3 regions of the Streptomyces sp. NPDC028991 genome follow, and region 3 is predicted to be linked to each of the others. Evidence: predicted binding sites of a transcription regulator. Region 3 holds the regulator's gene; each other region holds the start of a gene.
What was found. The regulator HrcA, encoded in region 3, represses chaperone genes, less so after heat shock. The targets are predictions, from matches to a motif close to TTNGCACTCNGNNNNNCNGAGTGCNAA.

Region 1 (9,941 bases), on a different contig from region 3:
TCCTTCACGTCCCCGCCGTCCGAGATCCACTCCGCCTCGGCGCCGTCCGGCACCGCCTCGTGCGGAATACCCGGCGCGACCTTCAGCGCGGCGGCGCGGGAAGCCGTACGGGCCGCCTCGACGGCCCAGGACAGCGGCGGCGAGTAAGCCTCCGGATCGAAGATCCGGCCGCGTCCGCCCCGCCGCGCGGGGTCCACGAACACGGCGTCGTACCCACCCGTCTCCACCCGAGTGACATCCGCCTCGCGCACCTCGATCAGCTCACCGAGCCCCAGCGCCTCGGCGTTGGCCCGGGCCGCGGCGGCCGTCGCCGGGTCCCGGTCCACGGCCAGCACCCGGATCCCGGCCCGGGCCAGCGCGATCGCGTCGCCCCCGATCCCGCAGCACAGGTCGGCGACGGAGGTCACGTCCAGGGCCCTGAGCCGCTCCGCCCGGTACGCGGCCACGCTCGCCCGCGTCGACTGCTCGACCCCGTTGGGCGTGAAGAACATCCGTCCGGCGTCCTCGGCCCCGAACTTCGCCACCGCCCGCTGCCGCAGCCGCGCCTGCCCGAGCGCCGCCGACACCAGCCCGGCGGGATGCGTGCGCCGCAGCCGGGTCGCGACCGCGAGTTCCCGTGCCGGGTCGGTGTCGCGCACCTCGTCGAGGAGGGCACGGCCCTCGGGGGTGAGCAGGGCGAGGAGGGCGTCGAGGTCGTTCACCGGAACATTGTGGGCCAGTCGGTGGATGGTGTGCCTCCGGCGCGGTGTCGGGCCGGGAACGGCGGCCGGGGACTGCGAGGATCCGGCACCATGCGAGCAGTCGTACAAAATGACAAAAGCCGGGCGTCTCAGGTGTTCCGGGCGTCTCAGATGTTCCGGGCGTCGTCTCCAGGGCTGCGGACGCGCGGCGGTGTCGCCGTGCTCGCCGTCGCCGCCCTCGCCTCCGGCTGTGCGCAGGACGCCTCCGAGGTCCGGGGGGCCGCCGGCCGGCAGCCCCTCCAGGCGCCCCCGGCCCGCGCGCTGGACGCCTACGCGTCCAAGCTGCGCGCCGCGCAGGCCGCCCGGGTGGCCGCCGCCAAGCGCTGGAAGCTGAAGAAGGTCCCGCTGGCGGCCCCGCCGCCCCCCGCGAAGAAGCCGGAGATCAAGGCGCGCGAGGGCTTCGAGGTGAGGGGCCAGAAGAACCTCCCGCCGGTCTTCACCTCGATCCCGACCAAGGAGAAGATCGTCTTCCTCAGTATCGACGACGGCGCCGAGAAGGACCCGGCGTTCCTGCGGATGATGAGCGACCTGAAGATCCCGTACACCGCCTTCCTCAGCGACTACCTGGTGAAGGAGGACTACGGCTACTTCAAGAAGATGCAGGACCGGGGCGTCACCCTCAACAACCACACCCTGAACCACCCCTACCTGCCCGGCCTGTCCTACGCCGAGCAGAAACGCGAGATCTGCGGCATGCAGGACGTGATCGAGAAGCGCTACGGAAAGCGCCCGGTCCTCTTCCGCCCGCCCTACGGCAACTACAACCGGGACACCCTGCGCGCCGCGAAGGCCTGCGGCATCAGGTACGCCCCGATCTGGAACGAGGAGGTCTTCGCCGACCACTGGGACTACCGCGAGTGGGACCGCAGGATCCACCCCGGCGACATCGTCCTCACCCACTTCCGGGGCGAGGGCGACTGGGGCGGCACCATGCGCGACATGGTCCGCGAGTTCCTCGACAAGGTCACCGCCGAGGGATACGCCGTGGCCCGCCTGGAGGACTACCTGTGAGGCGCGGGCGGTACCGGCCGGCCGGCGCCGCCCTGGCCGCCGTACTGCTCACCGGCTGCGCCCAGTTCGCCGCCCCCGCCGACCGCCCGCCCACCGCGGAACAGGCCCGCGCGGCCGGGGGCCAGGGCAACGGCCGGGAGCAGGACCTGCCGCCCGTCGTGGACCACGTCCGCACCACCGACCGGGTCGTCTTCCTCACCTTCGACGACAGCGCCGAGCGGGACCCGCACTTCGCCGACCTGGTCCGCGAACACCGGCTCCCGGTCACCCTGTTCCTCACCGACGCCGTCGCCGGACCGGCGTACGGCCACTTCGCCCGGCTGCGCTCGGTCGGCGCGAGCCTGCAGAACCACACCCTCGACCACCGCTCCCTGCGCGGACTGCCCTACGCCGGCCAGCGCGCCGAGATCTGCGGCCAGCAGACCAAGCTCAACTCCCGCTTCGGCGTCCGCCCCCACCTCTTCCGCCCGCCCTACGGCATGTACGACACCACGACCCTGCGTGCCGCCGCCGACTGCGGCATCACGGCGGTCGTGCTGTGGCGGGCGACCCTGGACCCCGGCGGCGGCCTCGCCTACACCCGCGGCGCCGAGCGCCTGCACCCCGGCGACATCGTGTCCGTCGCCCCGGACCATCCGACCGGCCTGGGCCTGAGCACCCGCACGGAACGACTGCTGGAGGAGATCGAGGAGCAGGGGCTGAGGGTGGGGCGCCTGGGGGACTATCTCTGACTTCCGCCCTGGCGGGACGGGCGGCGCACCCCCGCGCGGGGGTGCGTTTCGGCGCGGCACTTCGACGGAAAACACGGCGACGCGCCGTCGGCATTGGCACTCCGCTTGACCGAGTGCTAATCGCGGTCATAGTCTCGGCCCTGGCACTCCCCACTGGAGAGTGCCAACTACGCGACGGGCAGGTCCGGCACCCGCGACGACGGATCCACCTGGTCGCCACCTCAGACAGTTAACCCCGTGAGATCTCCGAAGGGGGAGGTCGGATCGTGACGACCACCAGCTCCAAGGTTGCCATCAAGCCGCTCGAGGACCGCATTGTGGTCCAGCCGCTCGACGCCGAGCAGACCACGGCTTCGGGCCTGGTCATTCCGGACACCGCCAAGGAGAAGCCCCAGGAGGGCGTCGTCCTGGCCGTTGGCCCGGGCCGCTTCGAGGACGGCAACCGTCTTCCGCTCGACGTCAGCGTCGGCGACGTCGTGCTCTACAGCAAGTACGGCGGCACCGAGGTGAAGTACAACGGCGAGGAGTACCTCGTCCTCTCGGCCCGCGACGTGCTCGCGATCGTCGAGAAGTAGTTCACCGAAGCACCGAAGCACCTTGCTTTACTGCTGCGCCCCTGGCCCCCGCGATCGATATGAAGCCGGGCGCCCGGGGCGCAGTGCCGTTTAACCCCAAGATTTCCGAGAGGGCTCACGCTCCCATGGCGAAGATCCTGAAGTTCGACGAGGACGCCCGTCGCGCCCTCGAGCGCGGCGTCAACAAGCTCGCCGACACGGTGAAGGTGACGATCGGCCCCAAGGGCCGCAACGTCGTCATCGACAAGAAGTTCGGCGCCCCGACCATCACCAACGACGGTGTCACGATCGCCCGCGAGGTCGAGATCGAGGACCCGTATGAGAACCTCGGCGCCCAGCTGGTGAAGGAGGTGGCGACCAAGACCAACGACATCGCGGGTGACGGCACCACCACCGCCACCGTGCTGGCCCAGGCCCTGGTCCGCGAGGGCCTGAAGAACGTCGCCGCCGGCGCCTCCCCGGCGCTGCTGAAGAAGGGCATCGACGCGGCGGTCGCCGCCGTGTCCGAGGACCTCCTCGCCACCGCCCGGCCGATCGACGAGAAGTCCGACATCGCCGCCGTGGCCGCGCTGTCCGCCCAGGACCAGCAGGTCGGCGAGCTGATCGCCGAGGCGATGGACAAGGTCGGCAAGGACGGTGTCATCACCGTCGAGGAGTCCAACACCTTCGGTCTGGAGCTGGACTTCACCGAGGGCATGGCCTTCGACAAGGGCTACCTGTCGCCGTACTTCGTGACGGACCAGGAGCGCATGGAGGCCGTCCTCGAGGACCCGTACATCCTCATCAACCAGGGCAAGATCTCCTCCATCGCGGACCTGCTGCCGCTGCTGGAGAAGGTCATCCAGGCCAACGCCTCGAAGCCGCTGCTGATCATCGCCGAGGACCTGGAGGGCGAGGCGCTCTCCACCCTCGTCGTGAACAAGATCCGCGGCACCTTCAACGCGGTGGCCGTCAAGGCCCCCGGCTTCGGCGACCGCCGCAAGGCGATGCTGCAGGACATGGCCGTCCTCACCGGCGCCACGGTCATCTCCGAGGAGGTCGGCCTCAAGCTCGACCAGGTCGGCCTCGAGGTGCTCGGCACCGCCCGCCGCATCACCGTCACCAAGGACGACACCACCATCGTCGACGGTGCCGGCAAGCGTGACGAGGTCGACGGCCGCATCGCGCAGATCAAGGCCGAGATCGAGTCCACGGACTCCGACTGGGACCGCGAGAAGCTCCAGGAGCGCCTCGCGAAGCTGGCCGGCGGCGTGTGCGTGATCAAGGTCGGCGCCGCCACCGAGGTGGAGCTCAAGGAGCGCAAGCACCGTCTGGAGGACGCCATCTCCGCGACCCGCGCCGCGGTCGAGGAGGGCATCGTCTCCGGTGGTGGCTCCGCGCTGGTCCACGCCGTCAAGGTCCTCGAGGGCAACCTCGGCAAGACCGGCGACGAGGCCACCGGTGTGGCGGTCGTCCGCCGCGCGGCCGTCGAGCCGCTGCGCTGGATCGCCGAGAACGCCGGCCTGGAGGGTTACGTCATCACCTCCAAGGTCGCCGAGCTCGACAAGGGCCAGGGCTTCAACGCCGCCACCGGCGAGTACGGCGACCTGGTCAAGGCCGGCGTCATCGACCCGGTGAAGGTCACCCGCTCCGCCCTGGAGAACGCCGCCTCCATCGCCTCCCTCCTCCTGACGACCGAGACCCTGGTCGTCGAGAAGAAGGAAGAGGAAGAGCCGGCCGCCGCGGGCCACGGCCACGGCCACGCTCACTGAGCGCAGCGCGGCGCAGTGCTGAACTGAGCCGAGCCCGGCCGACCGACCGGCCGGGCCGACGGTGCCCAGTACCCCCTCGGGGGTGCTGGGCACCCTCGCGTTCCGGGCCTGACCGCGGCCGGCCGCCTATCGCGGCCCGTACTTCCGCCCCGTCCGCGACGTGATCCCGCCCAGCATCCCCCGCGGCACCAGCTTCGCCGCGCCCATCAGGGCCTTGTAGCGCGGGTCGGGAATCGACAGGGTCTTTCCCCGCGAGAGGTCGTCCAGCGCCGCCGCGACCAGCTTGTCGGCGTCCAGCCACATCCAGTTCGGGATGTTGTCCGTGCCCATCCCGGCCCGCTGGTGGAACTCCGTGCGCACGAAGCCGGGGCACAGGGCCATCAGACGTACGCCGCTGCCGGACAGGTCCTTCGCCACGCCCTGGGTGAACTGCACGACCCACGCCTTGGAGGCGCCGTAGGTGCCGCGCGGGACGAAGGCCGCGACCGAGGCCACGTTGACCACGCCGCCGCGCCCCCGTTCCCGCATCGACTCCGTCGCCGCCGAGGTCAGCCGGAGCACCGCCTCGCAGTGCACCTTGAGCATCGTCAGCTCGTCGGCCATGGAGACGTCGAGGAAGCGGCCCTTGTTGCCGAAGCCGGCGTTGTTGACCAGCAGGTCGACGGGGCTCCGGCGCTCACCGAGCCGGGCGGCCACCGCCTCGATGCCCGGGTCCGTCGCCAGGTCCGCCGTCAGGACCTCCGCCTCGATGCCGTGCCGGTCGTGCAGTTCGGTCGCCTGTTCGCGCAGCCGCTTGGTGTCGCGGGCCACCAGCACCAGGTCATGTCCGCCGGCCGCCAGCCGCCGCGCGAACGCGGCGCCGATGCCGGCCGTCGCTCCCGTAATCAATGCCGTTGTCATGGCGCAAGGTTATGGGTCCGGACCGAGCAGGTCCGTTTCGCTCAGGCGCTGTACGTCGCCACGTACTTCCGCGCCGCCGCCAGCGCCTCCGGATGCAGCGCCTCGCGGGCCTCGAGCAGCCGGGGCAGCAGCTCCCGTTCGGTCGTCACCGCCCGGAACTGCAACGCCACCGTGACCCCGTGGGCGGGCCTGCGCACGATCTCGACGGCATCGCCCGCCCGTATCCCACCGGGCTCGATCACCCGCAGGTACGCGCCCGGCGCGCCCTTCTCCGTGAAGCGCCGCACCCACCGCTGCTCACCCAGATGGCCCTGGAAGGTGCGGCAGGGGATGCGGCCACTGGTGACCTCCAGCACCAGGTCGGGGCCGATCCGCCAGCGCTCGCCGATCAGGGCGCCGGAGACGTCCAGGCCCGTCGTGGTGAGGTTCTCGCCGAACGCGCCGTTCGGCAGCGGGCGGCCCAGTTCGCGTTCCCAGTCGTCGAGGTCCTCGCGTGCCATGGCGTACACCGCCTGGTCGTCGCCGCCGTGATGGCGCCTGTCGCACACCGTGTCCCCGGCCAGCCCGCTCGCCCCGGCCCCCTTCGGCCCGGGCGCCGTCACCCGGACGGCCCCGTCGGCGGGGCGCTTGTCGATGCCGGTGACGCCCTCGGGGTGGTCCGTGTACGGCACGGTCTTCGCGCGGCCCAGGTTGACAGACAAAAGCTTCATGGCGGAACGGTAGGACAACCCTCGTCAAAGCGTCGCCGCGTTATTCGGCGCCCGGTCAAAGAGTCGCTTATCCCTCGCCTATCCTCGAGGGTGTGATCGAGGCTCGTCATCTCCGTGTCCTGCGCGCCGTGGCGTCGACCGGTTCCTTCTCCGCCGCGGGGCGCGAGCTGGGCTGCACCCAGCCCGCCGTCAGCCAGCAGATGAAGGCCCTGGAGGCCTCCGTCGGCACCCCCCTGCTGGTGCGCACCGGGCGCGAGATGCGGCTGACCCAGGCCGGAGAGGCACTGGTGCGGCACGCCGCCGGGATCATCGCCGGGCTGACCGCGGCCGAGGAGGAGGTCGCCGCCATCGCCGGGCTGCGCGCCGGGCGGGTCCGGCTGGTCTCCTTCCCCAGCGGCAGCTCCACCCTCGTACCGACCGCCCTGGCCGCACTGCGTGCCGCCCACCCCGGCACCCGGGTCTTCCTGGAGGAGGCCGAGCCGCCGAAGTCCGTGGAACTGCTGCGCGAGGGCGACTGCGACGTGGCGCTCGCCTTCCGCTACGAGGGCGCGGCCGGCGCGGAGGAGTGGGACGACCTCGTCGTACGCCCGCTGCTGACCGACCGCCTCGTGGCGCTGGTGCCCGAACGGCACCGGCTCGCGCGCACGGAACCGGGCGGGTCGGTGGCCATCGGGGAGCTGGCCCGGGACCCGTGGATCGCGGGCTGCCCGCGGTGCCGGGGGCAGTTGGTCGAGGTCTGTGAGGGGGCCGGCTTCACGCCCCGCATCGACTTCGCGACCGACGACTATCCGGCGGTCGCCGGCCTGGTGGGGGCCGGTCTGGGCGTGGCCGTCCTGCCCCAGCTCGCCGTCGAGTCCGTACGTCCCCGGGGGGTACGCACGGTGACGCTGGAGCCGGCGGTGCGGCGGGAGATCGTCGCGCTCACCCTGCCCGACCTGGCCCAGGTGCCCGCGGTGACGGCGACGCTGGACGAGCTGGCCCGGGCGGGGGCGCGCCAGTCGGCGACGCGCTGAGGGTACGCGCGCGCCCTCGCGGCGGCGCTCCGTACGCGCCCGCGTTTCAGAGAAACGTTCCTTCAGTGATGTGCGGACGCCTCCCCGCCGGCCGATGCCGTCGCCGCCACCAGGCGGTTGCGAGCCCGTCCCATGAGCTCCTCGCGTTCGTCCTCGGTCAGCCCGCCCCACACGCCGTACGGCTCACGCACCGCCAGCGCGTGCGCCGCGCACTCGGCGCGGACCGGGCACCTCATGCAGACCTCCTTGGCCGAGTTCTCACGAGCACTCCGTGCCGCACCGCGTTCGCCCTCCGGATGGAAGAAGAGCGAGCTGTCCACCCCGCGGCACGCAGCCAGGAGCTGCCAGTCCCACAGGTCCGCGTTCGGTCCGGGAAGGCGGGAGAAATCTGCCATTGCGTGACCCCTTGTAGCCGATCTGGGTGGATACGGTGTCCACGACCGTACAACTACGATCTAAGGAGATGAAAATATGACTCATTGCGAATCTAGCCGCAGACACCAGCGAAGCGGAAGAAAAGCGGCTAAATGGGGCACCGGTTGTGATGAAACGGCGCGGGTCCCACGCGCATGTCTGCTGCGTGGCCGCCCCCTCACGTAGAGTGCCGAAGACGACACACAGCCCCGTAACTCTTTCGAGTGACCGTCGTTGAGAGTGCGGAGGCGGTTGAAGGAACAAGTGCTCGGGCGGGCGTCCGGGACGGTCGACCGCACAGGTGACGATTTTCGTACCAGCCTGGAGGCTCAACGTGACGCGCATCAGCTGCGGAGGACGGCCATGACTTCCGTCCTCGTCTGCGACGACTCCCCGCTTGCCCGAGAGGCGCTCCGCCGCGCGGTCGCGACCGTGCCCGGCGTCGAGCGCGTGACGACGGCCGCCAACGGCGAGGAAGTCCTCCGCCGCTGGGGTGCCGACCGCTCGGACCTCATTCTGATGGACGTGCGCATGCCCGGCCTGGGCGGTGTCGAGACCGTCCGGCGGCTGCTGTCCGCCGACCCCGGTGCGCGCATCATCATGCTCACCGTCGCCGAGGACCTGGACGGCGTGGCCCTCGCCGTCGCCGCCGGTGCCCGCGGCTACCTGCACAAGGACGCCTCGCGCGCCGAACTGCGCGCCACGGTCACGCAGGCCCTCGCCGACCCCACCTGGCGGCTCGCCCCGCGCCGGCTGCGCTCGGCCGAGATGGGTGCCGCGCCCACGCTCACCGCCCGTGAGATCCAGGTCCTGGAGGGCATGAGCCACGGCCGCTCCAACGCGGAGATCGGCCGCGAGCTGTTCCTCTCCGAGGACACCGTCAAGACCCACGCCCGGCGGCTCTTCAAGAAGCTCGGCGCCTCGGACCGGGCGCACGCGGTCGCGCTCGGCTTCCGGTGGGGCCTGGTCCGCTAGGGCACCCCCGTGCGATGGAGTCCGAGAGGGCCCGTCGGGGAGGCGGCGATCCCCGCTTATCGCGAGGTGGGCGGGGGTGACAAGGCGACCCGCCGGGTGCCCGCTGCTCGTTTCGGCGCGGATGACGCATCCTTGAGATGTGGAGTTCCTCGGGGACGAGTCGGTCGAGCGGAAGGGGAGGGCGCAGGGGATGAGTTCCGGCGCACCTGCTCATAACGCTTCGGTGCACAACAACGGGCGCGAAGCCACGGATCGGACGGCCGCAAGGCACCATGGACCGATGCGTGACGACGATGCGGCCCCTGATCAAGGGACGGTCGGTGGGCTCGTCCATCGTGCCGTCGACGGGGACGAGCAGGCCACGCACGACCTGCTCGCCCATGTCCACCCCTTGGCGCTGCGCTACTGCCGCACGCGTCTGTCCCGCCTGCCCGGCGACGCCCGGCACTTCGTCGAGGACCTCGCCCAGGAGGTCTGCGTCGCGGTGCTGCTCGCGCTGCCCCGCTACAAGGACACCGGACGTCCCTTCGAGGCGTTCGTCTTCGCCATCGCCGCCCACAAGGTCGCCGACCTGCAGCGCGCGGCGATGCGGCACCCCGGCTCGACGGCCGTCCCGTCCGACGAGATGCCCGAGCGGCCGGACGACTCGCTGGGCCCGGAGGAGCGCGCGCTGCTCAACAGCGACGCCGCCTGGGCCAAGAAACTGCTGGCCAACCTGCCCGAGAACCAGCGCGAGCTGCTCCTGCTGCGCATCGCGGTGGGGCTCACGGCGGAGGAGACCGGGCAGATGTTGGGAATGTCACCCGGTGCCGTGCGAGTCGCTCAGCACCGGGCCCTGAGCCGGCTGCGGGCTCTGGCGGAGCAGTAGCGCCGGGGCATGAACGGACGGTGACGGATGTCCGTACGAAGCTACGAAGGCGGTGGGCGCCCTTGATCGTGGAATGAGCCACGTCCGCTTCCCGTTAGCATGGACATCCGCACCGATCAAGGCCATTTGGGGAAGGTGTCATGACTGCCAACGTCGACGGAGTGCCCGAAAAATTCGCGACGCTCGGGCTGACCTACGACGACGTGCTGCTCCTGCCGGGCGCGTCCGACATGGCGCCCGACGAGATCGACAC
Region 2 (9,941 bases), on a different contig from region 3:
TGCGTTCGGCGGCGGCAGCGGCCTCGGCGAAGGCGCCGATGACGTCGTCCAGGTCGCGCCGGGTCATCGCCTTGCCGGTGACCTCGTCCTCGCCGATGCGCAGGCCGGAGGGGCCGACGGCGGGCGCGTCCGCGAAGGGCGGCTCGCCCTGCTTGCGGACCATGCCGATGTGCCAGAGCTGCGGCACGATCGTGCCGCCCGCCGCGTGCACCGCCTCGGCGACCTTCGCCCACCCGGCGAGCTGCTCCTCGCCGTGGAAGCGCGGCACTCGGTCGCTCTGTCCGGCGGAGTCGTGGCCGACGTAGGTGCCCTCGGTGACGATCAGACCGACACCGGCGGCGGCGCGCCGGGAGTAGTACGAGACCACGTCGTCGCCGGGGACGCCGCCCGGGGAGAACATCCGGGTCATCGGGGCCATGGCGATGCGGTTGGGCACGGTCAGGCCGTTGATGGTGGCCGGGCGGGCGAGGATCCGGGCGGCGCGCGTGGCGGCGTCGGGGGCGGTGGTGGTCACGTGGGGGGCTCCTTGAGGTGATACCGGTCGGTATGTGCGCATGCATTGACCGCACTCCAGCGACAACCGGCCCACCCGGCGCCGTCATTCCGTCCGATCCCTGCGGCCCGGTGTGATCCGGGGCACACCCGAGTGCCGCACGGGGCTTCCCGAGGGCTTCCCGGGGCCCCGGCGCCCGGGAAACGCCCGAGGGCGGCACCCCCTGCCGGAACAGGGGGTGCCGCCCTCGGTACGTGACGGACGGTCGATCAACCAGAGGTCGATCAGAAGTCCATGTCACCGCCCGGCATGCCGCCCGGAGCGCCGCCCGCGGCGGCCTTCTCCGGCTTGTCGGCGATGACGGCCTCGGTGGTGAGGAACAGCGCGGCGATGGAGGCGGCGTTCTGCAGGGCAGAGCGGGTCACCTTCGCCGGGTCGATGATGCCCTCGGCGATCATGTCGACGTACTCGCCGGACGCGGCGTTGAGGCCGTGGCCGACGGTCAGGTTGCGGACCTTCTCCACGACGACGCCGCCCTCGAGACCACCGTTGACGGCGATCTGCTTCAGCGGGGCCTCCAGGGCGAGCTTCACGGCGTTGGCGCCGGTCGCCTCGTCACCCGACAGCTCCAGCTTCTCGAAGACCTGGGAGGCCTGGAGCAGGGCCACGCCACCACCGGCGACGATGCCCTCCTCGACGGCCGCCTTCGCGTTGCGAACGGCGTCCTCGATGCGGTGCTTGCGCTCCTTGAGCTCGACCTCGGTGGCGGCACCGGCCTTGATGACGGCCACGCCGCCGGCCAGCTTCGCCAGACGCTCCTGGAGCTTCTCGCGGTCGTAGTCCGAGTCGCTGTTCTCGATCTCGGCGCGGATCTGGTTGACGCGGCCCTGGACCTGGTCGGCCGAGCCGGCGCCGTCCACGATCGTGGTCTCGTCCTTGGTGATGACGACCTTGCGCGCGCTGCCCAGGAGGTCGAGCGTGGCGTTCTCCAGCTTGAGGCCGACCTCCTCGGAGATGACCTCGCCACCCGTGAGGATGGCGATGTCGCCGAGCATGGCCTTGCGGCGGTCGCCGAAGCCCGGGGCCTTGACGGCGACGGACTTGAAGGTGCCGCGGATCTTGTTGACGACCAGGGTCGACAGGGCCTCGCCCTCGACGTCCTCGGCGATGATCAGCAGCGGCTTGCCCGACTGCATGACCTTCTCCAGGAGCGGCAGCAGGTCCTTGACGTTGCCGATCTTGGAGTTGGCGATGAGGATGTACGGGTCGTCGAGCGACGCCTCCATACGCTCCATGTCGGTGGCGAAGTACGCCGAGATGTAGCCCTTGTCGAAGCGCATACCCTCGGTGAGCTCCAGCTCCAGACCGAAGGTCTGGGACTCCTCGACGGTGATGACGCCTTCCTTGCCGACCTTGTCCATGGCCTCGGCGATGAGCTCGCCGATCTGGGTGTCGGCGGCGGAGATGGAGGCCGTGGAGGCGATCTGCTCCTTGGTCTCGACGTCCTTCGCCTGCTCCAGCAGGGCGGCGGAGACGGCCTCGACGGCCTTCTCGATACCGCGCTTCAGGGCCATCGGGTTGGCACCGGCCGCGACGTTGCGCAGGCCTTCCTTGACCAGGGCCTGGGCGAGAACGGTCGCCGTGGTCGTACCGTCACCGGCGACGTCGTCCGTCTTCTTGGCGACTTCCTTGACCAGCTCGGCGCCGATCTTCTCGTACGGGTCCTCGAGCTCGATCTCCTTGGCGATGGACACACCATCGTTGGTGATCGTGGGGGCGCCCCACTTCTTCTCGAGGACGACGTTGCGGCCCTTGGGGCCGAGCGTCACCTTGACGGCGTCCGCGAGCTGGTTCATGCCGCGCTCGAGGCCGCGCCGCGCCTCCTCGTCGAACGCGATGATCTTGGCCATGTGAAGTGGTCCCTCCAGGACTGGGGGTGATTCCTTCGGACCGCGCCCGCGCCCGCGACGGACGGCTCGCCTGCCGTGCGGTTCCTTCCCCACCCGGCCTGCGGGCCTCACCGACCCGGTCCTTCGTTGTCACTCTCACCTTCAGAGTGCTAACGCAATGATTAGCACTCGCCCCTGTCGAGTGCAAGCGCCTCTCGGGGATCGGCGCCGAGGAACGGCCTTCGGGACCGGCGTCCGGCCGGCGTCCGGGCGTGAGTCCGGCAGGCGTCCGGACAGGCGTCCGGGCAGACCGAAGGGCCCGCATCCCCCGGGGGGATGCGGGCCCTTCAGAGAAGACCTTCGCTTGCGGTGGCCGCGCGTCTCAGGCGCTGAGGCGAACCATGTCGGCCTGCGGGCCCTTCTGACCCTGCGAGATCTCGAACTCGACCCGCTGGCCTTCTTCGAGGGTGCGGTAGCCGTCCATTTGAATCGCGCTGTAGTGGACGAAAACATCCGCACCACCGTCGACCGCGATGAAGCCGTACCCCTTCTCCGCGTTGAACCACTTGACGGTGCCCTGAGCCATGCCTAACTCCCCTATTACTGGCCCTTGCACAGATCCGCACTTCGCGGATCCGGGTCAGACCTCACCCCCCACGACTGGGGGCGTGCGCCGGAACGCGTCGACCGCGGCTGAATGTATCTGTCCAACTGCCGTCTGCAACAGGTCAATCGGACGAGAAATCCGGACGCACCCGGTCCGGAATGTGGCGAGAATTCGCCTGAATTCGGGTCAAGTCGGGGCACACAAAAGGAGCAAAAGCCGCGAAACACGCCCACACTTTGGCTACATCTTGTCGGACGGGCGGCAGGAATTCAGGGTTCCCGACCTTGCGATCGGGAGCGCGTTCCCCAACTCTACCGTGCTCAACCACATGGAATTGCCCCCTCCGCTTCTCTTACGGAGGGGGCAATTCGATAAACCGAGCGTTACCTTGATTACCGAAGGTAACGGAGGTGCGGATCAGCCGCCGGCGACCGCGGGGATGATGGAGACGCCGGCGCCGTCCGGGGTCGCCGTCTCCAGGCCCTGCTCGAAGCGGACGTCGTCGTCGTTGACGTACACGTTGACGAAGCGGCGCAGCTTGCCCTGGTCGTCCAGGACGCGGGCGGCGATGCCGGTGTGGTTCTTCTCCAGGTCGGAGATGACCTCGCCCAGGTTGGCGCCCTCGGCGGGCACCTCGGCCTTGCCGCCGGTGTAGGTGCGCAGGATGGTCGGGATGCGAACGGTCACGCTCATGCGAGGCCAGCCTCTCGGAAGGAGTCCAGGTTGGGACGGATCGTCGCGCTGAGGCCGGTGCCGGCCACCGCGTCGAGGGTCTTCAGGCCGTCGCCCGTGTTGAGGACGACGGTGGTCTTCGCCGGGTCGAGCACGCCGTTCTCGATCAGCTTCCTGGTGACGCCGACCGTCACGCCGCCCGCCGTCTCCGCGAAGATGCCCTCGGTGCGGGCGAGCAGCCTGATGGCCTCGACGACCTGCTCGTCGGTCACGTCCTCCACGGCGCCACCGGTGCGGCGCGCGATGTCGAGGACGTAGGGGCCGTCGGCCGGGTTGCCGATCGCCAGGGACTTGGCGATGGTGTCCGGCTTCTGGGGGCGTACGACGTCGTGGCCCGCCTTGTACGCGGTGGACACCGGCGAGCAGCCGGCGGCCTGGGCACCGAAGATCTTGTACGGCTTGTCCTCGACCAGACCGAGCCTGATCAGCTCCTGCAGCCCCTTGTCGATCTTCGTGAGCTGGGAGCCGGACGCGATCGGGACGACGATCTGGTCGGGCAGCCGCCAGCCGAGCTGCTCGCAGACCTCGTACGCGAGGGTCTTGGAGCCTTCCGCGTAGTACGGCCGCAGGTTGACGTTGACGAAGCCCCAGCCCTCGCCGGCCGGGTCGCCGATCAGCTCGGAGCAGAAGCGGTTCACGTCGTCGTAGTTGCCCTCGATGCCGACCAGCTCACCGCCGTAGACGGCGGCCATGACGACCTTGCCCTGCTCCAGGTCGTGCGGGATGAACACGCAGGAGCGGAAGCCGGCGCGGGCGGCGGCGGCGCCGACGGCACCCGCGAGGTTGCCGGTGGAGGAGCAGGACAGGGTGGTGAAGCCGAAGGCGCGGGCGGCCTCGATGGCCTGCGCGACGACGCGGTCCTTGAAGGAGTGCGTCGGGTTGCCGGAGTCGTCCTTGACGTACAGACCGCCGGTGACACCGAGCTCGCGGGCCAGGTTGTCGGCCTTGACCAGCTTGGTCCAGCCCGGGTTGATGTTCGGCTTGTCGGCCACGTCGGCGGGGACGGGCAGCAGCGGGGCGTAACGCCAGATGTTCGCGGGGCCCGCCTCGATGCGCGCGCGCAGCTCCTCGGTGTCGTAGGCCGAGAAGTCGTAGGCGATCTCCAGCGGGCCGAAACACTCCTCGCAGGCGAAGACCGGACCGAGCGGTACGCGGTGGCCGCATTCGCGGCAGGAGAGCGCCGCGGCGGGACCGAGGTCGACCGGGGAGGCGGCGGAGGTGGGGGAAGCGGTGGTGTCGGTGTTGCTTGCGACAGTCTGCACAGCCATGTGAGGCGAGGCCCTTTCTCCTCATCTTCCTCACGACGCATCTCGCCGTGAGACGGATTTGGCACCTTCCCTAGTCGGGAGCCTCGCCACGTCCGCGTGACAAGAACCGACTGGAGGGTTGCCGGGGCTTCAACGGGCCGTATCCCTCTGCCCCTCTGGATGAGCGGTATGTGGTTGTTTTGCGGTGGTACGCGCCTGACCCCGGCATGCGGTGGTCCGCCGCGTTGTTCAAGACTGTAACCGAAGGCCACGGCGGTTGAGATAGTCGTCCGTACCGCGAGATGGATCACAAAGGAGCCTCCGAACGTGCTGGAAGAAGTCGAGCGCTGGCTGGGCGCACGCTCCTGGTCCGTGTCGGACCGGCCGATCCAGCGGATCCTGACCGCCAAACAGGCCACCGGGCAGTCGGTCAGCGTGGTGCTCCCCGCCCTCGACGAGGAGGCGACCGTCGGCGACATCGTCTCGGTGATCCGCCGGGACCTGATGGGCCGGGTGCCGCTCGTCGACGAGATCGTGGTCGTGGACTCGGGTTCGAGCGACCGTACGTCGGAGGTGGCCGCGGCGGCGGGCGCGCGGGTGGTGCACCGGGACGCGATCCTCCCCCGCCTCCCGGCCGTGCCCGGCAAGGGTGAGGTGCTGTGGCGCTCGCTGCTGGTCACCGGCGGCGACATCGTCTGCTTCGTCGACGCCGACCTGCGCGAGTTCTCGGCCGACTTCGTCTCCGGGATCGTGGGCCCGCTGCTCACCGACCCGGACGTGCACCTCGTCAAGGCGATGTACGACCGCCCGCTGGGCGCCGCTCCCGGCCAGGGCGGCCGGGTCACGGAGCTGATGGCCCGCCCGCTGCTCAACCTGCACTGGCCGCGGCTGGCCGGTTTCGTCCAGCCGCTCGGCGGCGAGTACGCGGCCCGGCGCTCCCTGCTCGAACGGCTCCCCTTCCCCGTCGGGTACGGCGTCGAGCTGGGCATGCTGGTGGACGCCCTGCACCTGGTGGGTCTGGACGCCCTCGCACAGGTCGACGTCGGCGTCCGCAGGCACCGGCACCAGGACGGCCAGGCCCTGGGCCGCATGGCCGCCGCGATCTACCGCACCGCCCAGCTCCGGCTGGCCCGCGGCCACCTGGTCCGGCCGTCCCTCACCCAGTTCGAACGCGGCGCCGACGGCTTCGAGCCGCGCACGTACTCCGTGGACACCGAGGAACGGCCCCCGATGACGGAGATCGCGGAGTACGCGGCCCGGCGGGTGGCCTGAGCGCCGGCCGGGGACGCCGTCCGGCCGGGGACGGACGCCGCCGGAGTCCCGCTCGCAGGTCAGGTACTCGCCGCCGCGGCCGCGGGTGCTCGGCCCGCGGTGCCTCTCGGCGCGGAACCGGCTGTCGGCGTGGCACACGAGGCGCGTGACGCAATCGATGCCGAGGGGCCGTCCGCCCACGTTTGAGGGTTTCGGGGCCGGGCTAGGTTGAGGCGTATGGCTTCAAGCTTCGGTGCTGCTCAGGTACTGGTCGCCTCCAACCGGGGGCCGGTCTCCTACGAGGTGCGGGAGGAGGGTTCGCTGCACGCCAGACGCGGCGGTGGCGGGCTGGTCTCCGGACTGTCGGCCATCGGGCCGGACGCGGGGGCGCTGTGGGTGTGCTCCGCGCTCGGCGACGGCGACCGCGAGGCGGTGCGGCGCGGGGTCGGCGAGGACGGCGTACGGATGCTGGACGTGCCGGCCGACGTGCACGCGGACGCGTACAACGGGATCGCCAACAGCGTGCTGTGGTTCGTGCACCACATGCTCTACCAGACGCCCCTGGAGCCGGTCTTCGACGCGGAGTTCCGGCGGCAGTGGGCCTCCTACGAGGCCTACAACCGGGCCTTCGCCGAGGCGCTGGCCGAGGAGGCCGCCGAGGGCGCGGTCGCGATCGTGCAGGACTACCACCTGACGCTGGTGCCGGGGATGCTGCGGGAGCTGCGGCCCGACCTGCGCATCGGCCACTTCTCGCACACGCCGTGGGCGCCGGTCGACTACTTCCGGCTGCTGCCGGACGACATCGCCGAGCGGGTGCTGCGCGGCATGCTCGGCGCCGACCGGCTCGGATTCCTCACCCGGCGCTGGGCGGACGCGTTCACGGCGTGCTGCGACGCCGTGGTGGGCGGCGTCGGCGGCACGGAGATCGGCGTGCACGGGCTCGGCGCGGACGCGGACTTCCTGCGGCAGCGGTCGCACGAGGCCGACGTGGACGAGCGGATGGCGGCGCTGCGGACGGAGATCGGCCAGGGTCCGGACGGGAGCGCGCGCCGGACCATCGTGCGGGTGGACCGGACCGAGCTGTCGAAGAACATCGTGCGGGGGCTGCTGGCGTACCGGGAGCTGCTGGCGGGGCGCCCCGAGTGGCGGGAGCGGGTCGTGCACGTCGCGTTCGCGTACCCGTCGCGGCAGGATCTCGCCGTGTACCGGGACTACACCGCCGAGGTGCGGCGGGTGGCGGACTCGATCAACGACGAGTTCGGGACGGCCGGCTGGACCCCGGTCGTGCTGCACGTGGAGGACGACTTCGCGCGGTCGCTGGCGGCTTACCGGCTGGCGGACGTGGCGCTGGTCAATCCCGTCCGGGACGGGATGAACCTCGTCGCGAAGGAGGTGCCGGTCGTCTCCGACGAGGGGTGTGTGCTGGTGCTTTCGCGGGAGGCGGGAGCGTACGAGGAGCTGGGGGAGGACGCGCTCGTCGTGAATCCGTACGACGTGGCCGGTACGGCCGACGCGCTGCACGAGGCGTTGGGGGTCGCTCCCGCGGAGCGGGCGGAGCGGTCGAAGCGGCTGGCCGCGGCGGGGACGGCGTTGCCTCCGGCGCGGTGGTTCCTGGAGCAGTTGAGGGCGTTGCGGGGCTGAGGGGGCGGCTACGCGAGCCGCGCGGCCAGGGAACGCAGCAGTCGCACCACTCCCGTCGGGCCGTCGACCACCACGTCGGCTCGCTCCCTGAGGTCCGGGACCTCGTCGCTGCCGCTGCAGACGAGGAGGCCGGGAGTGCCCTCCGCGCGGAGGGTGTCGACGGCTGTGAAGGCGGGGAGGTCGCCGAGGTCGTCGCCGGCGTAGAGGACGCAGCCCGCGTCGAGTTCGCGGGCGTGCCGCCGTAGCGCGGCGCCCTTGTCCATGCCGGGTGGGCGCAGCTCCAGGACCATGCGGCCGGGCTCGACGATGAGGCCGTGGCGGGTGGCGAGGCCGGTGAGGGGGGCGCGCAGGGCGTCGAAGGCGGCCTGGGGGTCGGGCGCGCGGCGGGTGTGCACGGCGACCGCGTGGCCCTTCTCCTCGACCCACGTGCCCCGGCCGGCCCCGGAGTGCTCCAGCAGGCCCGGCAGCTCGGCGCGGACCGCGGCGACGCCGGGGTGCGGTTCCGGGGCGGTGAGGGTGCCGGTGGCGGCGTCCCAGCGCTCGGCGCCGTAGTGGCCGAGGACGACGAGGTGGTCCAGGCCGGGGACGCCGGCGAAGCCGCCGTGGCGGACCGCGACCTCGGCCGGGCGGCCGGTGATCACCGCGACGGAGGCGGCCTTCGGGGCGAGGGCCGCGAGCGCCGGTACGGCGTCCGGGTGGGCGCGGGCCCGGTCGGGGTCGGCGACGATCGGGGCGAGTGTGCCGTCGAAGTCGAGGGCGATCACCGCGCGGCCGGGGTCGGCGAGGAGGGCGTCGAGCCCTTCGCGTCCGGCGGCCGTCGCGGGGGTCGGCAGGTGGTCCGGGGAGTCGTCACGAGTGGAGTCCTGGTGGCTGCCCATACCGCGAACCTATCCCGCCGGGGCGGAAGGCAATCTCCCCGCCGCCTCACCACTGCCTCACCGCCGCCTCACCGCTCGGAGCGGCGGGACTCCCGGACACGGCGCAGGCGGTTGACCGTCACCGGGTCGGCGGCCAGGGCGCGGGGGTCGTCCAGGAGGGCGTTGAGGAGCTGGTAGTAGCGGACGGGGGCCAGGCCCAGTTCCTCGCGGATCGCGCGCTCCTTCGCGCCGGGGCCGGGGAAGCCGCGGCGCTCCAGCGCGAGGATGTCGCGCTCCCTCTGTCCCAGGTCCATGTACGGCACCGTAACGCCCGCCACCGACGGCGGGCCGCTGCTCGGCTACTCCGCGCTGCCCGCCCGCATCGCCGTCGTCTGGATCCGGCCGAGTACCTCCTCGGGGCTGCCGCCGGGGGCGACCGCCTGGCCGATGCGCTTCTTGACGTCCGCGCTGACCGAGGCCCAGGAGGTCTTGCCGACCGGGTAGAGCTCGGAGAGCAGCAGCTCGTCCAGGAAGGGCTTGAGGTTCTTGTCCTCCTCGGCGGTGCTCATGACCTGGGACGCGGAGGTGGTCACCGGCAGCAGGTCGTACTGGCGGGAGAAGCCGAGGACGTTCTCGTCGCTGTAGACGAAGTCGAGGAAGTCGCCGATCTCCTCCTGGTGGCCGTTCTTCTTGAAGGCCGTCATCCAGTCGGTGACACCGAGCGTGTTCCTGCTCTCGCCGTCGATGCCGGGGGTGGTCACCATGCCGAACTTCACCCCCTTGTCGGAGGCCGCCTTCATCAGCGAGGGGTGTCCGTTGAGCATGCCGACGTCCCCGTTCGCGAAGGCGGCGAAGGCGTCGGCCCGGTCGAGTTCGCCGGGGGCGACCGGTCCGGTGAGGCCCTTGCCGACCAGTTCGTCCCGCAGCCAGGTGAAGGTGGTGACGTTCTGCGGCGAGTCGACGGAGTAGGTGCCGACGTCGTCGGTGTAACCGCCCCCGCCGCTGAGCATCCACTGCATCGTCTCGGCCTGCGCCTCCTCGGCGCCCAGCGGCAGCGCGTAGGGGTACTTCACGCCCTCGGCCTTGAGCGCTTCGGCGGCGTCGGCGAGGTCGTCCCAGCTCTTGGGCGGGGTGACGCCGGCCTCGGTGAAGAGGGTCTTGTTGTAGAAGAGCACGCGGGTGGAGGCCGCGAAGGGCAGGCCGTACTGCACGCCCTTGACCTGG
Region 3 (9,941 bases):
CTTATGGACGGGGCCGGTCTGTCACTCTGTCGGCATCGACTGCGAAGTACTCGCACGAACTGCCCGGGGAGCCGTCCATGGGGGCCATTCCGACGCAACGGGAGACCGTCTCCCGCGCCAGTGGAGTGCCCGCGCACACTGCTGAGGCATCCGCCCAGGAGTGCGCGCGGGCTCACGTGACCCTGCTCGGGAGCTCCCTGGCGCCTGGCGCGGCCCGCGCGATGGTGCGGGCCGCGCTCGCCGACTGGTCCGAGCTCGCCCTGCCCGGCACGGAACAACTGACCGAGCATCTCGCCGCCGACGCCCTGGTGGTCGTCAGCGAGCTGGTCACCAACGCCGTCGTGCACGCCGGCACCGACGTGCAGGTGGCCTGCCGGCTGGAGGAGACGGGCACCCTCGTCGTCGAGGCCACCGACCACCACCCCTCCCGGGCGCCCAGGAGCGGTGACCACGAGTCGCCGTACGAGCCACCCGAGTACGGGCGCGGCCTGCGGCTCGTCGCCGCGGTCTCGGAGGCCTGGGGCATCACGTACCGCCCTGGCACCAAGACGGTGTGGGCGCGACTGCCGGCCGCGGGCGCCGAGGCCGCCGAACAGATCGAGGCGTACGCCGGGAGTCGTGGGGCACGGCACGCCGAGCCGGCGGCGGGCATGGAGCTGCCGGGGAAGGCGGCCGACGGGCCGGGCGCCGCGGGCACCCCGACCGGCCCGGGCTCCCCGACGGGCCCGGGCTCCCCGACCGGCTCCGGCTCCCCGAGCGGCCCGGTGGCGGTCCTGGACGGCTCGGGTGGCCGGGATGCTCCCGTGGTCCCGGAAAGCCCGGGTGGTTCGACAGCCGCGGATGGCCCCGACGCACAGGGCGGTACTGGTGGCCCGGACGGCCGGGATGCCTGGGACGGCCGGGATGCCTGGGGCGGCCGGGGTGGTGCCTGGGATGGCCGGGGCGGTGCCTGGGACGGCCGGGGTGGCGCCTGGGACGGCCGGGGTGGCGCCTGGGACGGCCGGGGTGGTGGCTGGGACCGCCGGGGTGGCTGGGACAGCCGGGGTGGCCAGGAGGGCTCGGACGTTCAGAGTGCCCCGGACCACGGCGTTCCCCGGGAGTTCCGGGGCGGCCTGGACGATTCGGATGGCCCGGACGGCCGCGGTGGCGGAGACCGTCAGGACGGCCCGGACGGCCCGGACGGCCCGGACGGCCCGGACGGCGCGGCGTACTGGCAGGGCGGAGGCAGGGGCAGGGGCAGGGGCAGGGGCAGGGGCGGGGGCGGGACGGCCGGGGCCGGTCGGCGCGGCATCCGCGACCGGGAGTGGCTGGGCCGCGGTGCCCTGTCCTTCCTCGCCGAGGCCTCCGACCTCCTGGCCGGACAACTGGACGAGGATCTGGTCGCCTCCCTCACCGGCCAGCTGATCGTGCCCCGGCTCGCCGACTGGTGCGCCGTGTGGCTGGAGGACGAGTCCCTGGGCCGGGGCGCCTGGAGCGACGACCCGGGGGCGGCCGTGGGGGCCCGGCTGGCCCGCGTCTGGCACGGCAGCGAGAGCTGCATCGAGGAACTGCGCCGGGCCCTGGAGAAGGACCCGCCCCGCCCGCGTGACCCGTGGCGCTCGGGCCCCGTCGCGCACCCCTGGCCCGGCGAGGCGCTCGGCCCGGACGGCCCGCACGGCGCCGCGCTCGCGTACCGCCTGGTCGCCGGCGGCCGGCCCCTGGGCACCCTGGTCATCGGGCGGACCGGCGCCCCCGGCGCCCCCGGCTTCCCCGACGAGATCACCGGCCTGGTCGAGGACCTCAGCCGCCGGGTGGCGCTGGCCATCGGCGCCGCCCGCCAGTACGCCCGGCAGGCCACCATCAGCGCCGTCCTCCAGCGCGGCCTGCTGCCCGGCGCCGTCGCCGAGATCCCCGGCGTGCGCAGCGCGCTCGTCTACGAACCGTGCGACAAGGGCGGCCCCAGCGGCGACTTCTACGACCTCTTCCCGGCCGGCGAGGGCCGCTGGTGCTTCGCCGTCGGCGATGTCCAGGGCAAGGGCCCCGAGGCCGCCGTCGTCATCGGCCTGGCCCGGCCCTGGCTGCGGTTGCTGGCCCGCGAGGAGTACGACGTCCCCGACGTCCTCGACCGCCTCAACCAGCTCCTCCTCGACGACGCCACCGAGGCCGCGGACGCCGCCGCCCGCGCCCTGGTCGCCAGCGGCCCTCCGGTTGCCCCGGGCGACGGACCGCAGACCCGCTTCCTGTCCCTGCTCTACGGCGAGCTGGTCCCGGTCGGCGGCGGCGCCGTCCGCTGCACCCTCGCCTCCGCCGGACACCCTCTGCCGCTGCTCCTCGGCCCCGACGGCACGGTGCGGGCGGTCGCGCAGCCGCAGACCCTGCTCGGGGTCGTCGAGGACGCGACGTACACCAGCGAGACCTTCGAGCTGGGGTCCGGCGACACCCTGCTCTGCGTCACGGACGGGATCACCGAGCGGCGCAGCGGGTCCCGCCAGTTCGACGACGGGGACGGGCTCGCCGCCGCGCTCGCCGGATGCGCGGGACTGGACGCCGGGCTCGTCGCCGAGCGCATCAGGCGGTTGGTGCACGAGTTCGGGCCCCGGCCCCCGGAGGACGATCTGGCCCTGCTGGTGCTCCAGGCCGAGTAGCCGTCGCCGTACGGGACAATGGACGCATGCCCTCCGCACTCCCCGACGGCGAACCCGTCCCCGCCGACGGCGCCCTCCCGGCGTCCGCGCTCGCCGGCGCCGCCGACCGCCCCCTCGGTTTCTACCTGCACGTGCCGTACTGCGCGACCCGCTGCGGCTACTGCGACTTCAACACCTACACCGCGACCGAGCTGCGCGGCACCGGCGGCGTCCTCGCCTCCCGCGACAACTACGCGGAGACGCTCGTCGACGAGGTCCGCCTGGCCCGCAAGGTGCTCGGCGACGATGCCCGCGAGGTCCGCACGGTCTTCGTCGGCGGCGGTACGCCCACGCTGCTGGCCGCCGGCGACCTGGTGCGGATGCTGCACGCGGTCCGCGGCGAGTTCGGCCTGGCGGCGGACGCGGAGATCACGACGGAGGCCAACCCGGAGTCGGTCGACCCGGCGTACCTCGCCACCCTCCGTGAGGGCGGCTTCAACCGGATCTCCTTCGGCATGCAGAGCGCGAAGCGGCACGTCCTGAAGGTGCTGGACCGCACCCACACCCCGGGCCGCCCCGAGGCCTGCGTCGCCGAGGCCCGCGCGGCCGGCTTCGAGCACGTCAACCTCGACCTGATCTACGGCACCCCCGGCGAGACCGACGACGACTGGCGCGCCTCGCTGGAGGCGGCGCTCGGGGCCGGACCGGACCACGTCTCGGCGTACGCGCTGATCGTCGAGGAGGGCACCCAGCTGGCCCGGCGCATCCGGCGCGGCGAGGTCCCCATGACCGACGACGACGTCCACGCCGACCGCTACCTGATCGCCGAGGAGACGCTGTCCGCGGCGGGCTTCGACTGGTACGAGGTGTCGAACTGGGCCGCCTCCGACGCGGCGCGCTGCCTGCACAACGAGCTGTACTGGCGGGGCGCCGACTGGTGGGGCGCCGGACCGGGAGCGCACAGCCACGTGGGCGGGGTGCGGTGGTGGAACGTGAAGCATCCGGGGGCGTACGCGGGGGCCCTGGCGGCGGGGACGTCACCGGGGGCCGGGCGGGAGCTTCTGACGGACGAGGACCGCAGGGTGGAGCGGATCCTGCTCGAGCTGAGGCTGCGGGAAGGGGCCCCGCTGTCGCTGCTGCGGGAAGAGGGCCTCGCGGCCTCCCGACGGGCCCTGTCCGACGGACTTCTCCAGGAGGGGCCGTACGAGGGCGGACGCGCGGTGCTGACCCTGCGCGGGCGGCTGCTGGCGGACGCGGTGGTGCGGGACCTGGTGGACTGAGGGAGGATCCCCCTTCGGCGGACCGACGGGGGACGGGCCCCCGCTGCGGCGGGGAGCGCGGACTGCCCGGCCGTGTGGACGAGCTGATCGACGGGCCGGCCTCCGCGGCGGCGGAGCCCGGCCCGTCAGGTCCGGCCCGTCAGGTCCGGCCCGTCAGGCCCGGCCCGCCGGCGCCCGGGCGACGGTCAGGGCACGGTCACGTGATCGATGAGTCGCTCCACACTGCCCAGCAGCTCCGGCTCCAGGTCCCTGTAGGACCCCACCCGCGCCAGGATCGCCTGCCACACCGCCCCCGTGTTCTCCGGCGGCCACCCCAGCGCCCGGCACACCCCCGTCTTCCAGTCCTGCCCGCGCGGCACTCGCGGCCAGCCGGGGATCCCCAGGGACGACGGCTTCACCGCCTCCCAGATGTCGATGTAGGGATGGCCGACGACCAGCGCGTGCTCGCTCGTCACCGCCTCCGCGATCCGCCACTCCTTCGAGCCCGGCACCAGGTGGTCCACCAGGACGCCCAGCCGTGCGTCGGGCCCGGGCGCGAAGTCGGCGACGATCGACGGCAGGTCGTCCACGCCCTCCAGGTACTCCACGACCACGCCCTCGACACGCAGGTCGTCGCCCCAGACCTTCTCGACCAGCTCGGCGTCGTGCCGTCCCTCGACGTAGATGCGCCCGGCGCGGGCCACACGCGCGCGTGCCCCCGGGACCGCCACCGAGCCCGACGCCGTACGGGTGGGGCGCACCGGACCGGACGACGGCCGGACCAGCGTGACCACCCGCCCCTCCAGCAGGAAGCCCCGCGGCTCCATCGGGAAGACCCGGTGCTTGCCGAAGCGGTCCTCCAGGGTCACCGTGCCCGCCTCGCAGCCGATCACCGCGCCGCAGAAGCCGGTGCCGGACTCCTCGACCACACGGCCGGGGTCGGCCGGGACCTCCGGTACGGGCTGCGGCTTCTTCCACGAAGGGGTCAGGTCGGCGGAGTACTGGCGCATTCTCACGACGATACGAGGAGTCGACCCGCCGTGATCAGCGCGACACGCCGAACCGCGCGGCCAGCGCGTCCCGTTGGGCCCGGACGAACGCCGCGTCCACCACCGCTCCGTGACCGGGGACGTACAGCGCGTCCTCGCCGCCCAGGCCGAGCAGCCGGTCCAGGGCGGCCGGCCAGTGCGACGGTACGGCGTCGGGGCCCGCCTGCGGCTCACCGGACTCCTCGACCAGGTCGCCGCAGAAGACGACCGCCACCTCGCCGGGCACCAGCACCGCGAGGTCGTGGCCGGTGTGCCCCGGGCCCACGTCGGCGAGCAGCGCCTGCCGGCCGCCGCCCAGGTCGAGCGTCCACTCGCCGCGGACCTCGTGGCGGACGCGGACGAGCGCGTCGGCCGCCTCCGCCGCCTGCCGTGCGTCCAGGCCCTCCGCCACCGCCTCCGACCGCAGCGCCTCCCGCCCGTGTCCGCCCGGCGCGAACACCGCGTCCGTGCCCACCGCGCCGTAGACCTCCGCGTCCGCGAACGCCGCCGCGCCGAAGACGTGGTCGAAGTGCGGATGGGTCAGCGCGAGATGTGTCACACGGTGACCGGCGAGCTCCCGCGCCCCCGCGCGCAGCCGGGCGCCCTCGTCGAGGCTCGATCCCGCGTCCACCACCAGCGCCGCGCCCGCGCCGACGACCAGCCCCGCCGTGCAGTCCCACCCCGGCAGCCGGCACCGCCCCACCCCGGCCGCCAGTCGCTCCCATCCCAGGTCTTCCCAAGTCACCGTCACGACGACGACGCTAGCGCCGTGACACCTCCGTGCACGGCGGCGTGCCCCCGGCCTTGCCGGGGGCGTACCCCACGGCCGTACACTGGGCCGGGGAAGTCTGGCACTCGCGCGCCGTGAGTGCCAGGGACACGGCGGCGAGCCGGGCGGGAAGCCGGGCGGACGACATTCTGGAGGTGCGCGCGAATGCTGAGTGAACGCAGGCTCCAGGTGCTGCGCGCCATCGTCCAGGACTACGTCGGCACCGAGGAGCCGGTCGGCTCCAAGGCGCTCACCGAGCGGCACAACCTCGGCGTCTCCCCGGCCACCGTGCGCAATGACATGGCGGCCCTGGAGGACGAGGGGTTCATCGCCCAGCCGCACACCAGCGCCGGGCGTATCCCGACCGACAAGGGCTACCGGCTCTTCGTCGACAAGCTGGCCGGCGTCAAGCCGATGACCGGGCCCGAGCGGCGCGCCATCCAGAACTTCCTGGAGGGCGCCGTCGACCTCGACGACGTGGTGGCCCGCACGGTGCGGCTGCTCGCGCAGCTGACCCGGCAGGTCGCCGTCGTGCAGTATCCGTCGCTGACCCGCTCGACCGTGCGGCACGTGGAGTTGCTCTCCCTGGCGCCCGCGCGGCTGATGCTCGTGCTGATCACGGACACCGGCCGGGTCGAGCAGCGGATGGTGGACTGCCCGGCGCCGTTCGGCGAGGCGTCCCTGGCGGACCTGCGCGCGCGGCTCAACAGCCGGGTCGCCGGGCGGCGGTTCTCGGACGTGCCGAGCCTGGTGGAGGATCTGGCGGAGGCCTTCGAGGCCGAGGACCGCGGTACGGTCTCCACCGTGCTCTCCACTCTCCTGGAGACGCTGGTCGAGGAGAACGAGGAGCGGTTGATGATCGGCGGCACCGCCAATCTGACCCGCTTCGGGCACGACTTCCCCTTGGTGATCCGACCCGTCCTCGAGGCGCTGGAGGAGCAGGTCGTGCTCCTCAAGCTGCTCGGCGAGGCGAAGGATCCGGGCGTGACCGTCCGTATCGGTCATGAGAACGCCCACGAAGGACTCAACTCCACGTCCGTCGTGTCGGTGGGCTACGGTTCGGGCGGCGAGGCGGTTGCCAAGCTCGGCGTGGTCGGACCGACCCGCATGGACTACCCGGGAACGATGGGAGCGGTACGCGCAGTGGCACGGTACGTCGGACAGATCCTGGCGGAGTCGTAGGTGGCCACGGACTACTACGCCGTACTCGGCGTGCGCCGCGACGCTTCCCAGGACGAGATCAAGAAGGCGTTCCGGAGGCTCGCCCGCGAGCTGCACCCGGACGTCAACCCCGATCCGAAGACCCAGGAGCGGTTCAAGGAGATCAACGCCGCCTACGAGGTGCTGTCGGACCCGCAGAAGAAGCAGGTCTACGACCTCGGCGGCGACCCCATCTCGCAGGCGGCCGGCGGCGGCGCGGGCGGCTTCGGCGCGGGTGGCTTCGGGAACTTCTCGGACATCATGGACGCGTTCTTCGGTACGGCGTCGCAGCGCGGGCCGCGCTCGCGCACCCGCCGGGGCCAGGACGCGATGATCCGCATCGAGGTCGAGCTGGACGAGGCCGCGTTCGGTACGACCAAGGACATCCAGGTCGACACCGCGGTTGTCTGCAACACCTGCAACGGTGAGGGCGCGGCCCCCGGCACGTCGGCCCAGACGTGTGACATGTGCCGCGGCCGCGGCGAGGTCTCGCAGGTCACCCGGTCCTTCCTGGGCCAGGTCATGACCTCCCGCCCCTGCCCGCAGTGCCAGGGCTTCGGCACCGTGGTCCCGACCCCGTGCCCCGAGTGCGCGGGCGACGGCCGGGTCCGCTCCCGGCGCACCCTGACCGTGAAGATCCCGGCCGGTGTCGACAACGGCACGCGGATCCAGCTCGCGGGCGAGGGCGAGGTCGGCCCCGGCGGCGGCCCCGCCGGCGACCTGTACGTCGAGATCCACGAGCTGCCGCACTCGACCTTCCAGCGGCGCGGCGACGACCTGCACTGCACGGTCACGATCCCGATGACGGCGGCGTCCCTCGGCACGAAGGTGCCGCTGGAGACGCTCGACGGCATGGAGGAGGTCGACATCCGCCCGGGCACCCAGTCCGGCCAGTCGATCCCGCTGCACGGCCGCGGTGTCACCCACCTGCGCGGCGGCGGCCGGGGCGACCTCATCGTCCACGTCGAGGTCATGACCCCGAGCAAGCTCGACGCCGAGCAGGAACGCCTGCTCCGCGAGCTGGCCAAGCTGCGCGGCGAGGAGCGTCCGACGGGGCAGTTCCAGCCCGGGCAGCAGGGGCTGTTCTCGCGTCTGAAGGACGCCTTCAACGGGCGCTGACATCGGCCACCGCCGGCCACCGCCAGGGGCGTTCCGATGCGGATGCTCCTGGCGTATGCCAACGGAAGCCCGGATTCGGACTCGCTCGGAGGACGTGACAACATGCGGTCATGTCCTCCGCACTGACCGATCTTTTCCCCTATCCGATCGTGCAGGCGCCCATGGCGGGCGGCGTCTCCGTGCCGCAGCTCGCCGCCGCGGTCTGCGAGGCGGGCGGGCTGGGATTCCTCGCCGCCGGGTACAAGACCGCGGACGGGATGTACCAGGAGATCAAGCAGCTGCGGGGACTGACGAGCCGCCCCTTCGGCGTCAACCTCTTCATGCCGCAGCCCGAGACGGCCGACCCCGCCGCCGTCGGCGTCTACGCCCACCAGCTCGCCGGCGAGGCCGCCTGGTACGAGACGGAGCTAGGCGACCCCGAGTGCGGCAGGGACGACGGCTACGACACCAAAATCGCCGTGCTGCTGGACAACCCGGTGCCGGTGGTGTCGTTCCACTTCGGCGTCCCGAGCCGCGAGGTCGTCGACTCCCTGCACCGCGTCGGCACCTTCGCCCTGGTCACAGCGACCACGGCGGAGGAGGCCAGGGCCGTCGAGCGGTCCGGCGCGGACGCGGTGATCGCACAGGGCGCCGAGGCCGGCGGACACCAGGGCACCCACCGGGACCACCCCGAGACGGGCGGCTCCGGCACCGGACTGCTGTCGCTGGTCGCCCAGGTCCGGGAGGCGGTGAGCCTGCCGATCGTCGCCGCGGGCGGCATCATGCGGGGCGGGCAGATCGCCGCCGTCCTCGCGGCCGGCGCGAGCGCGGCCCAGCTCGGCACCGCCTTCCTCGCCACCCCCGAGTCCGGCGCGCACGCCCTGCACAAACAGGGCCTGACCAACCCCCTGTTCGTACGCACCGAACTGACCCGCGCCTTCTCCGGCCGCCCCGCCCGCGGCCTGGTCAACCGCTTCCTGCGCGAGCACGGCCCCTACGCCCCCGCCGCCTACCCGGAGGTGCACCACCTCACCGCGCCGCTGCGCAAGGCGGCGGCGAAGGCGGGCGACGCGCAGGGCATGGCGCTCTGGGCGGGGCAGGGCCACCGGATGGCCCGGGAGCTGCCCGCCGGGCAGCTGGTGGAGGTGCTGGCGGCCGAACTCGCGTCCGCCGGGACAGCGTTGTCAGGGTTCGTGACGGGAGGGACGGGCCGATGACGGCGCCGGTGTTCGTGGTCGACTCCCTCCAGCCGGGGGACCTGCCCGGAGGGGAGTACGTCCTGGACGGCCCCGAGGGACGGCACGCCGTCTCCGTGAAGCGGCTGCGGGCCGGCGAGGACGTCGTTCTCACCGACGGACGCGGACGCTGGGCGGAGGGCGTGGTGAAGGCCGCCGAGGGCAAGGACCGGCTGGTCGTCACGGGGCTGGCGACGGTCCACGAGGAACCGCCGGAGCGGCCCCGCGTCACCGTCGTCCAGGCCCTGCCCAAGGGCGATCGCGGGGAGCTGGCCGTCGAGACGATGACCGAGGTCGGGGTCGACGCGATCGTGCCGTGGGCGGCGTCCCGCTGCGTCACGCAGTGGAAGGGCGACCGCGGCCTGAAGGCGCTCGGCAAGTGGCGGGCCACGGCCCGGGAGGCCGGCAAGCAGTCCCGCCGGGTCCGCTTCCCCGACGTCGCGGACGCGGCGACGAGCAAGCAGGTTGCCTCGTTTCTGGCCGACGCCGACTTCGCCGCCGTACTCCACGAGAGCGGTGAGGAGCCCCTGGCCACCGCCGAACTCCCCGCCGCCGGTGACATCGTGCTGGTCGTCGGCCCCGAAGGCGGGGTCTCCCCGGAGGAGCTGGCCCTCTTCGCCCAGGCTGGGGCCAAGCCCTACCGACTGGGACACAGCGTCCTGCGCACCTCCACCGCAGGCACGGCGGCGACGGCGGTACTCCTGGCCCGCACCGGCCGCTGGTCCTGACGGCGACGCCGCCGGTCCGAC

Region 1: a site for HrcA is predicted at 2,576-2,602, ahead of groES (co-chaperone GroES). Genes of this name have one in related genera too.
Region 2: a site for HrcA is predicted at 2,530-2,556, ahead of groL (chaperonin GroEL). Genes of this name have one in related genera too.

What each region holds. Positions count from the first base shown of each region.
Region 1 covers NZ_JBVHVP010000002.1:346,525-356,465, forward strand. Annotated here, with positions in the region: gene ACZ4V1_RS05770 (class I SAM-dependent methyltransferase) at 1-701, opposite strand, end outside; gene ACZ4V1_RS05775 (polysaccharide deacetylase family protein) at 852-1,751, shown strand; gene ACZ4V1_RS05780 (polysaccharide deacetylase family protein) at 1,748-2,482, shown strand; gene groES (co-chaperone GroES) at 2,749-3,057, shown strand; gene groL (chaperonin GroEL) at 3,183-4,808, shown strand; gene ACZ4V1_RS05795 (SDR family NAD(P)-dependent oxidoreductase) at 4,935-5,708, opposite strand; gene ACZ4V1_RS05800 (MOSC domain-containing protein) at 5,750-6,418, opposite strand; gene ACZ4V1_RS05805 (LysR family transcriptional regulator) at 6,511-7,431, shown strand; gene ACZ4V1_RS05810 (WhiB family transcriptional regulator) at 7,494-7,826, opposite strand; gene ACZ4V1_RS05815 (response regulator transcription factor) at 8,209-8,820, shown strand; gene ACZ4V1_RS05820 (sigma-70 family RNA polymerase sigma factor) at 9,101-9,688, shown strand; gene guaB (IMP dehydrogenase) at 9,829-9,941, shown strand, end outside.
Region 2 covers NZ_JBVHVP010000006.1:173,616-183,556, forward strand. Annotated here, with positions in the region: gene ACZ4V1_RS15780 (NADH:flavin oxidoreductase) at 1-514, opposite strand, end outside; gene groL (chaperonin GroEL) at 778-2,403, opposite strand; gene ACZ4V1_RS15790 (cold-shock protein) at 2,765-2,968, opposite strand; gene ACZ4V1_RS15795 (MoaD/ThiS family protein) at 3,407-3,682, opposite strand; gene thrC (threonine synthase) at 3,679-4,989, opposite strand; SAM riboswitch class I at 5,008-5,155, opposite strand; gene ACZ4V1_RS15805 (glucosyl-3-phosphoglycerate synthase) at 5,296-6,240, shown strand; gene ACZ4V1_RS15810 (alpha,alpha-trehalose-phosphate synthase (UDP-forming)) at 6,457-7,860, shown strand; gene otsB (trehalose-phosphatase) at 7,869-8,738, opposite strand; gene ACZ4V1_RS15820 (DUF3263 domain-containing protein) at 8,807-9,031, opposite strand; gene ACZ4V1_RS15825 (ABC transporter substrate-binding protein) at 9,077-9,941, opposite strand, start outside.
Region 3 covers NZ_JBVHVP010000001.1:514,397-524,337, forward strand. Annotated here, with positions in the region: gene ACZ4V1_RS02235 (SpoIIE family protein phosphatase) at 78-2,624, shown strand; gene hemW (radical SAM family heme chaperone HemW) at 2,651-3,883, shown strand; gene ACZ4V1_RS02245 (DUF3097 domain-containing protein) at 4,069-4,872, opposite strand; gene ACZ4V1_RS02250 (MBL fold metallo-hydrolase) at 4,907-5,641, opposite strand; gene hrcA (heat-inducible transcriptional repressor HrcA) at 5,825-6,841, shown strand; gene dnaJ (molecular chaperone DnaJ) at 6,842-7,978, shown strand; gene ACZ4V1_RS02265 (nitronate monooxygenase) at 8,089-9,174, shown strand; gene ACZ4V1_RS02270 (16S rRNA (uracil(1498)-N(3))-methyltransferase) at 9,171-9,920, shown strand.